DNA from 2 places in the Pectobacterium punjabense genome. Region 2 is predicted to be linked to the other one. Evidence: predicted binding sites of a transcription regulator. Region 2 holds the regulator's gene; the other holds the start of a gene.
What was found. The regulator ArgR, encoded in region 2, controls arginine synthesis, uptake and breakdown. The targets are predictions, from matches to a motif close to ANTGAATAAAAATACANT.

Region 1 (8,689 bases), 260 kb from region 2:
GCATCAGCGTATTACGCTTCTCGGCCATGTCCGTAGAAATGACTTTTTCTTCTTCGGACTGCGGATATTTCAAATATTCCTGCCATTTCTCGCTGGCACCATCGACCTTGCCTCTGGCACGTCCCAGTGCGACTTTAGCCGCCTCGACATCCCCTTTGCCCATTAATGATTCGTACAGACGTAAATCTAACCGACCACGCAACAGCAGTTCGGAGCTGTCATTCAACGCAACCAACCCTGGCAGCACTTCCATATCGACACGGGCAAATGATTTATTCCCCGACTGAACCGCAACCAACCCTAACACGCCGACAAAAAGCAGTAGCGCCGCTAATGAAAACACCATCATGCTGAGTGCAGTACGGATCTTTATCTTACGAAACATAAATTATCCCTGTGGTCTGAAAATAAGAAGGGGTGGGCGCCAGCTCCAGAGCAGAGCCGTTCAGTTATTTACGTAATAGTCGTTATTCATTTTCCAGACGTGTGAATTTCCACGAACTGAAATAAACTGGTTATAAAACCGTAATAAAATAAAGAAACGTATAAAGAAAATAATGATCGACAGAAATAAACTTTCTGTCGACCGTTAATATTTATTTTTTATTCTTTTCCTGAGACTGATTTTTGTCTAAGAAACGTTGCAGCTCATCTTTATAAAACTTCGCCGACATCATCGTGCCATGCCCGCTGGTTTCGTTACTGGCGGGAATAAGGAACAAGGTCGCCTGCTTAATTTTCTTAAGCTCATTATCCAGGATGCCTGTTTCAACAGGATTACGCTCATCATCCGCAGAGTTGATCACCAGAACAGGGGCTTTAATTTTATTCAGCTCCGGCGCAGCATTATAATTTGCAGACGAACCCCAGATATAAATAAAGTCATTCGCATCGCTGGTTGACGGTGCGGCAAGACGATCTGCTACCAGTTTGTCCGCCTGTGCACGTGTCGGCGCTTTGCTCTGATAGGCCAGCGTTCCGCCAGTAGTCGCAATACTAAACATAATACTGGCCGTTTTTAGCGTCGGCGGCTGCTGCGTATAATCGCCATTATTCCAGGCTGGATCATTCTTGATGGATTCAATCAAGATGCGACGCATCATCCAGTTACGGCCAGACAGCTCGTTTGGCAACGACGCCATTGGCACCAATGCATCCATCATGTCCGGGTATTTTTCCCCCCAGAGCCAGGTCTGCATTCCGCCCATGGAATATCCCATCACCAGACGCAGGTGGTTAATCCCCAGTCCTTCTTTGATTAAGCGATATTGCGCCTGCACCATATCGTTATAATCGTACTGAGGAAATTTCATCCGTAAGCCGTCTGACGGCTTGGAAGATTTTCCAGAACCAATGCTCTCCGGCATGATAATAAAGTATTTGCTGCTATCCAGCGCCTGACCTGGCCCGAAAAGCTCTCCACCAAAGCCATTTGCTAACAGCGCTTTAATCGGCTGATTCGTTCCATGCAGTAATAACACGGCAGGCTTGGTTTTATCACCGAGCGTGTAATAGTGAATGCGCAGATCTTTTAATTTTTCGCCGCTGTTGAAGGTAAATTCTGGCGCGATCCAATCGCCTTCTTGTGGTGCTGAAAAATTGGTCTGTGCATACGTTAATGGTGACAGCATTAACAGAAATGCACCCACCACCCCTGATAGTATTCGGTTAACCATAAATAGCTCTTCGGTAATCATGAAGTCGTGAAGCCGCGATTTTAATGTCTATTAGGAAAAATCCCAATAAACATAAGTGAGCTAATAATAAAAAGATATTATTATCTGATTTTTTTATTTATAACGAAATATTCTATAAGAAGTTTTCAATAGAATGACATTTAACGCATTCCCGTTAATCGTCTGACTACGCCGCTCATACTTTCCGCTCGGCATTAACGTCCATAAAAACAACAAAAAGTGGGAAAAGTCGTTCATATCGCGAACAAGAATGCCGATAGTGCGCGGTGATATCCGCACACTATCGGCATAAGGAAGGGGTAACATTGGCGTTGAGGATCAGTGCTGATTCATTTCTCTTTCAATCGTTCTCAGCCGCTCGTCCATATCTGGGTGTGTACTCAGCCAATCGGGTAAATCCAGCGATTCAACCTCATCCCCGCTGCGGTCGTGATTGAGCAAGGCTCGATACATTGCCTGCATTGACTGAAGCGAACGCCCTTGTTGCTGCATTTTTGCTATTGCCCATGCATCGGCTTCCCGCTCCATATCGCGAGAAAACTGCATCTCGTTGATAAAGGCGGCAGACTGCAACACGGTATCACCGATTCCACTCACATCTCCCGTCATCCACATGAACGTCAACGACACCAGCGATGAGCGCACCACCATGCGCATTGGATGGCGATAGGCGTGGTGTGCCATTTCATGCAGCATCACCGCCGCCAGTTCGTTGTCATTTTTCGCCAGCTTCACCAGATCGTCACTGATAATCAGCGTGCCATCCGCCAGCATGAAAGCGTTCGGTCCGATAGGCGCAGCCATGATCTCCAGACGCAACGGCGTTTTATCTTCCCGCATATCGGCGGGCATAACCTGCCGAAACAGCGTTTGCATCGCCTGCTGACGTTCAATAGGCAGTTTGGAAGACTTAAAATCACTGTGCCGCAGCAGCTTCAGCGTATGTTGTCCCAGTTGCTGTTCGATAGCGGTAGGGATGCGTAGCGCCAGCGCGGAACTCGCCCAAGGCAACACCACGTAAACGTAGTTTATGACGATCAAAATCGTGGCAAATAACGTGAAAATCACGCCACGCTTATGGCGTTCCAGCCGATGGACAAACCCCGGCCGGCGTCGTGCGGAATACCAGGCACGAAAAACGGGATCGTCGGCAGGAACAAAACGACCGCCATCAGGAAACGTTAATATCAGAGGAATAGAACCCAGCGCATCGGAAACCGTGACTTGCTCCAACGCAAATGTGGTGTTCGATGACCCGGTGTTCAGCACCATCGTCGAACCATTGTCCGTTAAATGAAGAGAAGCGGCCACGCGGGCCGCCAATCCGGGGTATTGATAATGCCCCTCAATATTCATATTCCTGCCTTACAGGCCGACACCCAAATCGAGCGCCTGCACCGCTTCTTCGGCCAGTGCGCTGTTTGCTGTGTCCTGATGTGCCTGAACGTGCAGCAGTGCCAGATCGCCTTCAACCGCTGTCGCATTCGCGATATAGCGTGCATGGCGAATCTCTGCGACTGGTGCAGCCCAACCCAAAGAGAAAATAGTGATCAGGCTATTGGTTATCAGCAGCCCCATGTAAGACATCGTTTGCATGGAAGAATGCAATTTCACACCACCGTTCAGCGACGTCTGATTAAACAGATAATTACGCTGCGCGACCACCAGATAGCTGCTGGAAACCAGCACACCCAGCAGCGCCACAACAACCATCATGATCATATTAAAGACGTTGCTCAGCAGCATCATCATGACGAGATCTTCATTTCCACCACCCATCATAATAGTTTGGAATAGCGTGAAGAAGAATGAACTCATGAATGACAACGATGCGATCAGGAAAGGAACAAAAATCAGCAGGCTAACCAGGGAAAATTTAATAAACGCTGCTTTCGTTAATTCTGCGTTAAACGCGGTTTTACCGAAGAACAGATTATTCACATAGAAATCAAGCTGCATCATTTTCATGATGCCATTTACCGCGGCAAACCCCGGAATAGCAATCGCCAGCGTAATAAGCCCAATCAGAATTGGGCTATTGCTCTGCATACCGATCATGATAACCACAACCAGAGCAATATAAAAAGCCAGCAGTAACAGGATAGGGCAAAGCAGCAATACCCAATACGCACGGCCCGTCTTGCAATGATAGTTAAAACGGACGCCGCGATAGCTGGACATAATGGCACCATAACGCCAGTTGCGGATCACGATAACCGGAATAAGTGCCGCAAATGCCAATGCAAGAATCGTCCCCAGCGTGGGTGATATCGCCAATACAAAATAAAACAGAATCAAACCGGCGATAACCAGCAGACGCCCTTTAAGGATCTGAATAGGCTGCGCGTGGTAATCAAAACGGTCACCGTTAATTTCTGTGTTACCGTAAAAATAACGACGACGACGCACCGTGGCCCAGGCAGAATAAATACCGAGAGTGATGACCGTTAATAACGCATTCACCAGCCAAATTGCAAAATATTCCCCAGCCTTACCATGAAACTGCACGCGATGCAGCGCGCTATCTTTTGAAGTATTGATGGTCATAACCCTTTCATCCTAAAAGAAATAAGCCAGATAAACGTATTATTCGATACGTTAGTGGCATACAAAAAGCGGCTCATTTAAGCATGTCCTGTTAATCACAACAATAAAAGTTAACAAAAATCAAACAAGTTCATATACTTACTAATTACATGGAATAGGGAAATCCACAAAGTAAAAAACACATTGATAACGTGAAGTCGGCGAGTATAGACGTTGCATCAATGTGGCCTGAAATGGTATTACAATCGGCCAAGATCATTACCCTCGTAAACCGTAAGAACAAGAGTACGTATTATGACAACCGCGACCTCCACCAATCTTCAGCTACGTCCAATCACCGAACAGGACGATGCAGCCATCGCACAAGTCATCCGCCAGGTTTCTGCTGAATTTGGTTTGACGGCCGACAAAGGTTACACCGTTTCCGACCCTAATCTGGATACGCTGTTTACTCTATATAGTCAGCCGAAAAGCGCCTACTGGGTGGTTGAATATGACGGCCGGGTCGTGGGCGGCGGCGGCGTTGCCCCGCTGGTCGCAGGGGAGGAGGATGTGTGTGAATTACAGAAGATGTATTTCCTACCCGTCGTGCGGGGTAAAGGTTTGGCACGTCAGCTAGCAATACAGGCACTTGATTTTGCACGTGAGCAGGGTTTTCGCCGCTGCTATCTGGAAACAACCGGCCACCTGACCAGCGCGATCCGGCTGTATGAATCACTGGGCTTCGAGCTAATTCCCCATTCAATGGGTAACACGGGTCATACCGATTGTGAAGTGACGATGCTGAAGGTACTGTAATAGGCTGAAAGTACGGTAATACCGCGCGGTCATACCGAATAAAAAACGCCGCAGGGGTTCCGGCGGCGTTTTCAGTGAGGCGTGTTCTTTCGAGTTAATGACTCAATAATTAGTGGCGCTTGCCGTCATCATCTTCATCATAAAAATCTTCGTCATCCCCGTCTTCTTCGCCTTCACCATCTGGATCTTCGAAGTAGGTGCCCCAACCGTCGTAATTCACACCGTGGCGTTCTGCCAACGCCAGCAGCTGTTCTACCTGTGCGTCGATCAGTTCCGCATTCAGCGCAACTTCACTGATGGCATCACAGCACATCAGCAACACGCCATCTTCCACTTCCAGTTCTTCCGCATCCGTCACTTCGTAGCCCAGTTTGAAGGCTTCTACAGCAACTTTTTCCAACACTTCAAACTTCTCAGCGGAGAAATGGTGTTCAATGGTATAGAGCGCGTCAGGATCGCTGCCATCATCCAGCAGTTCTTCAATGATCAGGCGTGTCTCTTCCCGTTGTTCTTCCAGTAATTCGCGATTTGCCATGCCTCAGTCCTCATTAATCGACGTAATATTGCTTATTGTCCCACAGCCCTGCGGCTTGCTCCACCACAAAGTTTGATATCACCACTTGAATTTGAATAATTACACATATAAAGTGAATTTTAATTCAATCAATAGTATTGAGCCACATGGAGAGATACATCATGCAACCATTCTATAAACGTCACTTTTTAAGGTTAATGGATTTTACACCCGCAGAAATTGCCCATCTTTTAACCCTGTCAACGACACTAAAGGCTGATAAAAAAAACGGGACCGAAGCCCGCCGCCTGCAAGGTAAAAACATCGCACTCATCTTCGAAAAAGATTCGACTCGTACTCGCTGCTCTTTCGAAGTTGCTGCATACGATCAGGGCGCGCAAGTGACCTATCTCGGCCCGAGCGGTAGCCAAATCGGTCATAAAGAATCCATCAAGGATACCGCACGTGTACTGGGAAGAATGTACGACGGCATTCAATATCGCGGCTACGGTCAGCAAATTGTGGAAACGCTGGCGCAATACGCGGGCGTTCCAGTGTGGAACGGACTGACAAACGAATTCCACCCCACACAGTTGCTGGCCGATCTGCTGACAATGCAGGAACATTTGCCAAGTAAAGCGCTGTCAGAGATGACGCTCGTTTACGTGGGCGATGCGCGCAACAACATGGGCAACACCATGCTGGAAGCGGCAGCGCTGACCGGATTAGATTTACGCCTTGTTGCGCCAAAAGCCTGCTGGCCGGATGCCGGTCTGGTGGCTGAGTGTCAGGCAGCGGCAGAGCAAACGGGTGGCAGCATCACGCTGACGGAAGATATCGCCGCAGGCGTTGCGGGCGCAGATTTCATTTATACCGACGTTTGGGTTTCCATGGGCGAGCCAAAAGAGACCTGGAAGGAGCGTATCGCACTGCTGAAACCGTATCAGGTGAACACGGCGATGATCGCCGCAACGGGCAATCCACAGGTGAAATTTCTGCACTGCCTGCCTGCATTCCATGATGACCAGACGACCATGGGTCAACAAATGGCGGAACAGTACGGCCTGCACGGCGGAATGGAAGTCACGGACGAGGTCTTTGAATCCGCACACAGTATCGTGTTCGATCAGGCGGAAAACCGCATGCACACCATTAAAGCCGTGATGGTCGCCACGCTGGTACAAGATTAAGATTTAGCCTGCCTTTGATGTGTTTAAAAACAGATCAGAGGTAGGCAGTCCCTCAGGTAATCGACACATGCCCTTTTATCAGAAAAAAAGGAGGAATGTAGTTATCCCACCCTTTTTGGTTGCAGTGTTGGATCAGGGCGGTGCTGTTTGCCACACCTGCTTTATCACAGCAACGCGTTATCCGGTTACGAAGCGTTGAAGAACTTATACCGAGTATGTCCGGAATACGGTTCTGCTTCACCCCGCTCTGTAGTAAAAGAACAACCTCCCACTCCTTGTCTGTAAAAATATTTGCCGGTCGGGTGAACACAACGGGCTTCCTTTCGCATGGCATAAGAAAGGTTGAAAAATAAACATTGGTGATTTCTATGTAAGTGCAAACAATCCCGCCATTGCCATCATTGAGCCGCCAAGGGCGCTTCTCCACCAGAAAAGACCTGAGTCTATTTCGTCTTCCGTAATCAAATGTTTTGAGGACAATACTCATTTCATTTGTGGTCAATATTTTTTGGTCGTCATACAGTATATGGCCGTAGTGCTCGCTGATATCGGGCGTTAAGTCAGTGTCGAGACAGCCTAAAAGTTTATTTTCTGTTACGCCGAAATACTGACATGCCATCTTATTGCCATAAACATACTGGGAGTTACAGTCCTTTATTGCCCAGCCAAACAAAGAGTTATCAAAGTAATACTCAACAGGAGTCAAATCTGGGTCCATCAGGTTAGCCTCTGATAATGATATGTCCTTTTTTCAGAAAGAACAGCGGGATGTAGTTATCAAATCGGTTATCTCTACAGTATTCCTTTAAGCCTGATAGTGAATTCAAGCCTGTTTTTCTGTAGCAGCTTCGGAGTCTGCTGTTAACGGCATCGACGGTGATTGAGAGGATACTGCTTATATCTTTAAGCATCATCCCACAGACAAGCAGGTAAATAACCTCCCACTCCTTCTCGGTAAATATTGTAGAAGGGGGCTCGAAGGTGGAGTGTTGAATTATGGTTCCATTTAGCAACGAGGTCGGTGTGATGATCCTAACATGTCTGACGCTGATAACTGTGCCTATACAGTTGCGATGTTCATCATAGATTGGCTCCTGAATATTGTAGGCAGGCTGCATTATTTTTTCCGTGCCTTGAATATGCGTTGTAATGGCTCTCACCGCCTTACCCGTACGCTCTATCTCTCGTTCCTGCTGGTTAAAAATGTCTGAAAATTCGGCGACAGGAACAGGGATATCCCTAATATTCAAGCCTTCATAATCATAACGAGTTGATATGGTTTGCCAGGTTTTAAAGGTGTTATTGACATAAATAAAACGGGAGTTTGTGTCTTTTATTGCCCAGCCGACAAGAGGGTCGCCTTCGAACATGGCGATTAATCTGTCAGGTAATGTAATTTGTTTCATCAGCGCATCCCTACATTAAAATTACCCTACATAAAATATGCCGTACCTGATATGCACCTGTTTATAAAAACTAAAATAGAATAAAAAGTCTGTGACAGGCCAATGCCAGGGAAAACATCCTACATAATGTAAAGTAATAATATACCTATAATCGAAAGATCATGAGATTTTCTAGCAAGAAAATCATTTTCTGAATAATGCCAGTCGGTTAAGCAGCTGACTGGCTATTTTTTTCTAGGCCTTGCGGTATTTATGTGGTTTTTCCTTTACCACTCTGTAGAAGGGGAAAACCACCGAGAGGCCTCTGAGGCATCATTGCCATTCTTTTCTTCCATTTTATGGTTGAACGTTCCTTGTTCACAGAAATCCTACACCAGCGATGCGTCGATTTTCACCACGGCTTTGCGCACGTGCGCGGGCTCACCCACGGCACACAGCGGTTTGTGCACTTCACCTGGGAAGAAGACGACAAAATCCCCTTCCTGCATCACAAACTGTTTTTCCTGCTCGCCAGCAGGTAAGAAAGCAATGTCTTTA
Region 2 (8,689 bases):
TAATGTCATGTTAGCTCGGCATATAACTAACATCCGTTATTTATACCACTAATCTACAGTCGTCTTATAGCAAATAAGGGAAGGATTATGATTTTAAGGAAACAAGACTGGCATCCTGCTGATATCATTGCTGCACTGCGCAAGAAAAATACGACGCTGGCGGCAGTATCGCGAGCGGCCGGATTAAGCTCATCTACACTAGCTAACGCGTTATCACGCCCTTGGCCCAAAGGGGAATGGCTTATCGCCGATGCGCTAAGTATTCACCCATCAGAGATTTGGCCCAGCCGATATTACAATCCAGAAACCAATGAGCTTATCGATAGAAAAAAACTCATCCGCCCCGATTAAAAAAGAAAAGCCGGAGATCGACATCTCCGGCTTTTTATTCTGCGTATTATTAACATTCAATAATACCCTAAATAATTCGAGTTGCAGGAAGGCGGCGACGCAGAGAGTCCCCAGGAGCTTACATAAGTAAGTGACTGGGGCGAGCGAGGAAAGCCAACGCACATGCAGCTTGAAGTATGACGGGTAATTAATTTTTGATGAACGTCTCGCCTAGCTCAATATCCTGCTTCAGCGTATCCAGCATGCTGTTCAGTGCATTTTGCTCAAACGCACTTAATGCGCCAATGTCTTTACGCTCGGCGACGCCATCTTTACCTAACAGAATCGGCTGAGCGAAGAAGCGGGCATGCTTGCCATCACTCTCAACATACGCACATTCCACCACACCGCTTTCGCCTTGCAGCGCACGAACCAGAGACAAACCAAAACGCGCAGCAGCCTGCCCCATAGACAACGTTGCCGATCCGCCACCTGCTTTGGCTTCAACAACCTCGGTGCCCGCATTCTGGATACGCTTGGTCAGATCGGCCACTTCTTGCTCACTGAAGCTGATACCAGGAACCTGAGAGAGCAGAGGCAGAATCGTCACACCAGAGTGTCCGCCGATAACTGGCACGTTAATATCCTGCGGCTGTTTGCCTTTCAACTCGGCAACAAACGTGTTGGAACGGATGATATCCAGCGTGGTTACACCGAACAGTTTGTTTTTGTCATACACGCCGGCTTTTTTCAGCACTTCGGCCGCGATAGCGACGGTCGTGTTCACCGGGTTAGTAATGATACCGATGCAGGCTTTCGGGCAGGTAACTGCAATTTGTTCAACCAAGTTACGCACAATACCTGCGTTGACGTTGAACAGATCGGAACGATCCATACCAGGTTTGCGTGCCACACCGGCAGAAATCAGCACAATATCCGCACCGGCAAGTGCCGGTTTAGCGTCTTCACCGCTATAGCCTTTGATCTTCACTGCTGTAGGAATATGGCTCAGATCGACAGCAACACCCGGTGTTACCGGAGCAATATCGTAAAGGGATAGTTCTGAACCTGAAGGAAGCTGGGTTTTGAGGAGGAGTGCGAGTGCCTGACCGATACCACCTGCTGCTCCGAGAACTGCAACTTTCATCCTAAACTCCTTATTATCGTAAAATAAAAAAGTGCCGTGAATTCATTTGGTTATAAACAGAATGTAAAAAATACAGATAAAATTAGTCTACTTATCTTTCTGCAAATAACATGAGAGATAAAGATACGCTATGTCTCTAATAATAAATCAAAAACAGCCATTCGTTTGAAAGGTAAGTAAAGTTAATAAGTTATTGAGCTATAACGTGGTATTCATTCACGTGCGTTTAACCAGTGCGCTACATTACACCGATCAATGGCGTCCAAACAACATCATTCTGATAACATTTGATTTACTTTTATGTGACGAAGGACGCATTTTTCGGACTACCGGGAGGCTCAATTTTTTTGAAAACAGCAACTAGCGCATATCTGGGGAAATCGACTGGAATTATACGCAATTTAATTGCATAAAAATTCACACAACTGCATAATAGAAAGATTAACCATAACAATTAATCCGGTGCAGAATGCGAAATTCGACAAAACAAGAAGACCTCGTTAAAGCGTTCAAAGCGCTGTTAAAGGAAGAGAAGTTCAGTTCACAAAGTGAAATTGTTCAGGCATTGCAAGATGAAGGATTTGAAAACATCAACCAATCCAAAGTGTCGCGCATGCTAACGAAATTTGGCGCAGTGCGCACGCGCAATGCAAAAATGGAGATGGTGTATTGTCTTCCAGCCGAGCTCGGTGTCCCTACTACGTCCAGCCCGCTAAAGAACCTGGTGTTGGACGTGGACTACAACGACGCTGTCATCGTGATCCATACCAGCCCAGGAGCCGCGCAGCTCATCGCCCGCCTGCTAGATTCACTTGGGAAATCTGAAGGTATTCTTGGCACCATCGCGGGTGATGACACCATCTTCACCACGCCAGCCAGAGGCTTCAGCGTCAAACAACTTTACGAAGCAATTCTGGTGTTATTCGAACAAGAGCTGTAATCCGCTCGTCTGGTGCCACTTTTTACTACGTGTAGGCCTGCTACACGTAGTGATTATCGCCCGAACGCTCACACCGCGGGTAATTCAGCCAATGGCCAGCGTGGTCGAACAGAGACGCCAAGCGTCTGGCTAGCGCCGTGAACTAGGCGAACGCTGCCCGCATAGGCAATCATCGCGCCGTTATCCGTGCAAAACTCGGGACGCGCATAAAACACTTCACCACCGCGTTTCGCCATCACCTCACCTAGACGCTGGCGCAGCGTCCGATTTGCACTGACGCCTCCTGCCATGACCAGTCGTTTAAAGCCCGTTTCATCCAGCGCACGACGACATTTGATGGCCAGCGTATCCACGACGGCATCTTCAAACGCACGTGCAATGTCGGCACGCGTTTGATCGTCATCACCATTGCTACGAATCGTATTAGCAGCAAACGTTTTTAGCCCAGAGAAGCTAAAATCCAACCCCGGCCTATCAGTCATCGGACGTGGAAACGTAAAGCGATGGGGATCGCCCGCCTGCGCCATTTTCGACAGCATTGGCCCCCCCGGATAATCCAATCCCAGTAATTTGGCGGTTTTATCAAACGCTTCACCCGCAGCATCGTCAACCGATTCACCCAGCAAACGGTATTCGCCAATACCCGTCACGCTGATGAGCTGCGTATGACCGCCAGAAACCAGCAACGCGACGAAGGGAAATGCTGGAGGGTTATCTTCCAACATGGGTGCCAGCAAATGCCCTTCCATGTGGTGCACAGGAATCGCCGGAACGCCCCAAGCGAAGGCAAGAGCACGACCAACCGTCGCGCCCACCAATAATGCGCCAACTAAGCCAGGCCCGGCGGTATAAGCCACGCCATCAATATCACCGGCCTGTAACCCGGCTTCACGCAAGGCTGCCTGAATTAACGGCACCGTTTTACGCACGTGGTCACGTGAGGCAAGCTCAGGCACTACGCCACCGTAGTCAGCATGCAACTTGACCTGGCTGTATAATTGATTAGCGAGCAAACCAGTTGTTGTGTCATAAATGGCCACACCAGTTTCATCACAGGATGTTTCGATACCCAATACGCGCATTACTGTTCCTACCTTGATGACGATACAAGCACGCGTTAAATGCCACTTGCTTCAAACTGTGGATAGTCTACCATAAGCGGCCTGATTTCTGCGCTGGCCTTGGTTGCGCGTTTTATGATCACCGCAATGCTTTACAAAGGCGTCACGTTTGCAGTAGAATTCCGCACCATTTTGAAAAGGCTGGCACAAGGCCAGCGGCAAACCGAATTTATTGAGGTGAGAGGCACATGCCGGTAATTAAAGTACGTGAAAACGAGCCGTTCGACGTAGCTCTGCGTCGCTTCAAACGTTCCTGTGAAAAAGCAGGCGTTCTGGCTGAAGTTCGTCGTCGTGAGTTTTATGAAAAACCAACGACCGAACGTAAGCGCGCTAAAGCTTCTGCAGTGAAACGTCACGCGAAGAAATTGGCTCGAGAAAACGCACGCCGCACTCGTCTGTATTAATTTTCAGGAGGGCTTCCCTCCTACGCGTGATTAATCCGCAGACTTAGCAGTTGCATACGAAGGCCGTGCTTTCCGAAAGGAAGCGCGGCTTGTTGTCGTTTATAAGCTATATCCGATGTAACCACGTTACAGAAGGTATACACCAGGGGCTTATGGCTGGACGAATCCCACGCGTATTTATTAATGACCTGCTGGCTCGCACCGACATCGTCGATCTCATTGACGCGCGCGTCAAACTGAAAAAGCAGGGCAAAAACTACCATGCGTGTTGTCCATTCCATCACGAAAAAACCCCCTCATTCACCGTAAATGGTGACAAACAGTTCTATCACTGTTTTGGTTGTGGCGCACATGGCAACGCCATTGACTTTTTGATGAATTACGATCGCCTCGAATTCGTTGAAACTATTGAAGAACTGGCCACCCAATACGGCCTCGAAGTGCCTTATGAAACGGGCACTGGCCCAACTCAGTTAGAGCGACACCAACGGCAAAGTCTGTACGAATTGATGGGGCAGCTGAGCGGGTTTTACCAGCAAGCGCTCACACAGTCGGTTGGTACGCCAGCGTTACAGTACCTGCAACAGCGCGGCTTAAGCGCAGATGTCATCAGCCATTTTGCAATTGGCTTCGCACCGCCCGGTTGGGATAACGTTCTAAAACGCTTTGGTCGAAATAATGACAACCGTAGCACATTGAACGATGCCGGCATGCTGGTGACTAACGATCAGGGCAGAACGTATGACCGTTTCCGTGAGCGCGTCATGTTCCCTATCCGCGACAAACGGGGTCGAGTGATTGCCTTTGGCGGACGGGTATTAGGCGACGGTACACCAAAGTATCTCAACTCGCCGGAAACAGAGATTTTTCATAAAGGTCGCCAATTATACGGCCTGTATGAAGCGCAGCAGAGCCACACCGATCTCAAGCGACTCTTGGTTGTTGAGGGCTATATGGATGTGGTGGCACTGGCGCAGTTTGGTATTGATTATGCGGTGGCCTCGTTGGGGACGTCCACGACCGCCGATCATATTCAGTTACTATTTCGTGCTACAGACCAGGTGGTGTGTTGTTACGACGGAGACCGTGCCGGACGCGAAGCGGCATGGCGCGCGCTGGAAACTGCGCTACCCTATTTGAACGATGGTCGTCAGCTACGCTTTATGTTCCTGCCGGACGGTGAAGACCCCGATACACTGGTGCGTAAAGAAGGCAAGGCCGTCTTTGAACAGCGCATGGAACAGGCTCTGCCACTGTCGCAGTTCCTGTTCGAGACACTGCAACAGCAGGTGGATATGAGTTCACCCGATGGCAGAACCAAGCTCAGCACGCTGGTGCTGCCGCTGATAGGCCAGGTACCGGGAGAAACTCTGCGGCTGTATTTACGCCAGCAGCTCGGTAACAAACTAGGGATTTTGGACGACAGCCAATTGGACAGACTGCTACCCAAAGTGGCTGAGCAGACTCAATCCTACCAGCCACCGCAACTAAAAGTCACAACTATGCGTATACTTGTAGGACTTTTAGTACAAAACCCAAGACTGGCGACAGAGGTTCCTGACCTCGCGCTGGAAGGCATTGAAGAAGACAAAGTGGCTGGTTTATCGCTGTTTCAGGATTTGGTGAAAACCTGCAACGCCAGCCCAGGAATGAATATGGGCCTGCTGTTGGAAAAATATCGCGACAGCAAATACCGTAAACAGCTTGAAACCATGGCTTCATGGAACCATATGATCGTAGAGGAAGAGCTCGACGAGAAGTTCAGAATCAGTCTGGCAGAGCTCTACGATCAGCTGTTGAAACAGCGACAAGAAACATTGATAGCCCGTGACAGAACGCATGGGCTCAACGCCAAAGAAAAAAAAGAGCTTTGGTCGTTGCAACTGGCGTTGACCAGAAAACACTGATACAGAGGCTTAATTGCCGATAAATAGCAGGGTCGAGCCCTGCAAAGAGCCGCTACAGGGGCTGCGGCGATAATAAAAATACCCCTAATGCTATTGTTAGCGAACTACGCTGACCGACACCAACCCAAATACTCTGAAGTGTGGATACCGTCTTATGGAGCAAAACCCGCAGTCACAGCTGAAGCTGCTTGTCACCCGTGGTAAGGAGCAAGGCTACCTGACCTATGCTGAGGTCAATGACCATCTGCCGGAAGATATCATCGACTCGGATCAGATCGAAGATATCATCCAGATGATTAACGACATGGGCATCCAGGTGATGGAAGAAGCACCGGATGCTGACGATCTGTTGCTGGCCGAAAACACCAATGATGCCGATGAAGATGCGGCAGAGGCTGCTGCGCAGGTTCTATCCAGTGTTGAATCGGAAATTGGCCGTACTACCGATCCGGTTCGCATGTACATGCGTGAAATGGGTACCGTTGAACTGTTAACACGTGAAGGCGAGATCGATATCGCCAAACGTATTGAAGATGGTATCAACCAGGTTCAGTGCTCTGTTGCCGAGTATCCTGAGGCTATTACCTACCTGTTAGAACAATACGATCGCGTCGAAGCGGGCGAAAGCCGTCTGTCCGATCTGATCACCGGCTTCGTTGATCCTAATGCGGAAGAGGACATCGCCCCTACCGCGACTCACGTTGGTTCTGAGCTTTCGAGCGAAGAAATGGACGATGACGACGAGGAAGAAGACGACGAGGAAGAAGAAGACGACAACAGTATCGATCCTGAACTGGCGCGTGAAAAGTTCACCGAACTGCGTGAGCAATACGAGACGACCCGTCAGGTAATCAAAGAACACGGCCGCAGTCATGCGCTGGCAGCACAGGAAATCCTGAACCTGTCTGAAGTGTTCAAACAGTTCCGTCTGGTGCCGAAACAGTTCGATTTCCTGGTTAACAGCATGCGTTCCATGATGGATCGCGTCCGTACTCAGGAACGTTTGATCATCAAACTGTGCGTTGAACAGTGCAAAATGCCGAAGAAAAACTTCGTCACCATGTTCACCGGCAATGAAACCAATAACACCTGGTTTGCCGCAGCAGTCGCAATGGGCAAACCTTGGTCTGAAAAGCTGAATGATGTTGAAGAAGATGTCACCCGCAGCCTGCAAAAATTGCAGCAGATCGAAGAAGAAACCGGTCTGACGATCGAGCAGGTTAAAGACATCAACCGCCGTATGTCGATTGGCGAAGCAAAAGCACGCCGCGCCAAGAAAGAAATGGTGGAAGCCAACCTGCGTCTGGTTATTTCTATCGCGAAGAAATACACCAACCGTGGTTTGCAGTTCCTCGACCTGATTCAGGAAGGCAACATCGGTCTGATGAAAGCGGTAGATAAGTTCGAATATCGCCGTGGTTACAAATTCTCGACCTATGCAACCTGGTGGATTCGTCAGGCGATTACTCGTTCTATCGCCGATCAGGCGCGTACTATCCGTATTCCGGTACACATGATTGAGACGATCAACAAGCTGAACCGTATCTCTCGTCAGATGTTGCAGGAAATGGGTCGTGAACCGACGCCGGAAGAGCTGGCTGAACGTATGCTGATGCCGGAAGACAAGATCCGTAAAGTGCTGAAAATCGCGAAAGAGCCGATTTCAATGGAAACCCCGATTGGTGATGATGAAGATTCACATCTGGGCGATTTCATCGAAGATACGACGCTGGAGCTGCCGCTGGATTCCGCTACATCGGAAAGCCTGCGTTCGGCGACACACGACGTACTGGCTGGCTTGACTGCACGTGAAGCGAAAGTCCTGCGCATGCGTTTCGGTATCGATATGAACACCGACCATACGCTGGAAGAAGTCGGCAAACAGTTTGATGTTACGCGTGAGCGTATCCGTCAGATCGAAGCGAAAGCGCTGCGTAAACTGCGTCACCCAAGCCGTTCTGAAGTGCTGCGTAGCTTCCTGGATGATTAATTCATTCCTCGGCTAATCCACGCTCAATAACGTTATCTCTACATAACCCCGGTTCGCCGGGGTTATTTTTTACCTGTCAGAATACTCAGCATACGATTATACGTTATCCTGCAATGCCTGATGTAGCTCCTGATACGACGCCACCAGCGACTCTAACGTCGCACGATTCAGCCCGCTAGGGTTCGGCAACACCCAAACCTGCGTCTCACCGATACGCCGCTCCTGACGCCCCCATGAAACTTTTTTGATACCAAACGCCTGACTGAACGCCTGCTTCCCCAACACGGCCAGCGCACGCGGTTGATAACGCTCGATCTTCTCAACAATCGCATTTCCGCCTTGCAGCAATTCATCTAGCCCCAGCTCGGTTGCCTCAACCGTTGGGCGATCCACCAGCATGGTGATGCCGCATCCGGTATCTAGCAGATGCTGTTCTTCCGCAGGTGTCAGCAAACGTTCGGTAAAGCCCGCCTGATGAATCACCTTCCAGAAGCGATTACTGGGATTAGCAAAGTGGTAACCGTGATGAGCCGTCGACAGCCCAGGGTTAATGCCACAAAAAACAACCTGAAGATTCGTTGCCAGAATATCGGTAATCATGTCTTTCCCTACTGCCGTTGACTGCGCCTATCGTAAATTCTGATAAGAATAACAACAAGCTATCTTGAGTATAAAATCACCACCCGGTAGATCGGCTATAGACCTTTCCCCACACATTACCGTATAATCACCGCCCATTCGGCCCCTTAGCTCAGTGGTTAGAGCAGGCGACTCATAATCGCTTGGTCGCTGGTTCAAGTCCAGCAGGGGCCACCAAATTCAAGGAGTTGCGTTAATAGCGCTGCTCCTT

Region 1: argF (ornithine carbamoyltransferase) is a predicted target of ArgR. The motif match lies at 5,689-5,706, and genes of this name have one in related genera.

What each region holds. Positions count from the first base shown of each region.
Region 1 covers NZ_CP038498.1:468,691-477,379, reverse strand. The annotation lists gene E2566_RS02215 (methyl-accepting chemotaxis protein) at 1-385, opposite strand, end outside; gene E2566_RS02210 (alpha/beta fold hydrolase) at 597-1,676, opposite strand; gene E2566_RS02205 (M48 family metallopeptidase) at 2,016-3,053, opposite strand; gene E2566_RS02200 (YjgN family protein) at 3,063-4,244, opposite strand; gene E2566_RS02195 (GNAT family N-acetyltransferase) at 4,539-5,042, shown strand; gene rraB (ribonuclease E inhibitor RraB) at 5,152-5,577, opposite strand; gene argF (ornithine carbamoyltransferase) at 5,739-6,746, shown strand; gene E2566_RS02180 (PAS domain-containing protein) at 6,799-7,464, opposite strand; gene E2566_RS02175 (helix-turn-helix transcriptional regulator) at 7,469-8,152, opposite strand; gene E2566_RS02170 (NanQ anomerase/TabA/YiaL family protein) at 8,521-8,689, opposite strand, start outside.
Region 2 covers NZ_CP038498.1:727,632-736,320, reverse strand. The annotation lists gene E2566_RS03305 (helix-turn-helix domain-containing protein) at 88-351, shown strand; gene mdh (malate dehydrogenase) at 539-1,477, opposite strand; gene argR (transcriptional regulator ArgR) at 1,947-2,417, shown strand; gene tsaD (tRNA (adenosine(37)-N6)-threonylcarbamoyltransferase complex transferase subunit TsaD) at 2,486-3,499, opposite strand; gene rpsU (30S ribosomal protein S21) at 3,727-3,942, shown strand; gene dnaG (DNA primase) at 4,095-5,849, shown strand; gene rpoD (RNA polymerase sigma factor RpoD) at 6,004-7,839, shown strand; gene mug (G/U mismatch-specific DNA glycosylase) at 7,936-8,439, opposite strand; tRNA gene E2566_RS03265 (tRNA-Ile) at 8,580-8,655, shown strand.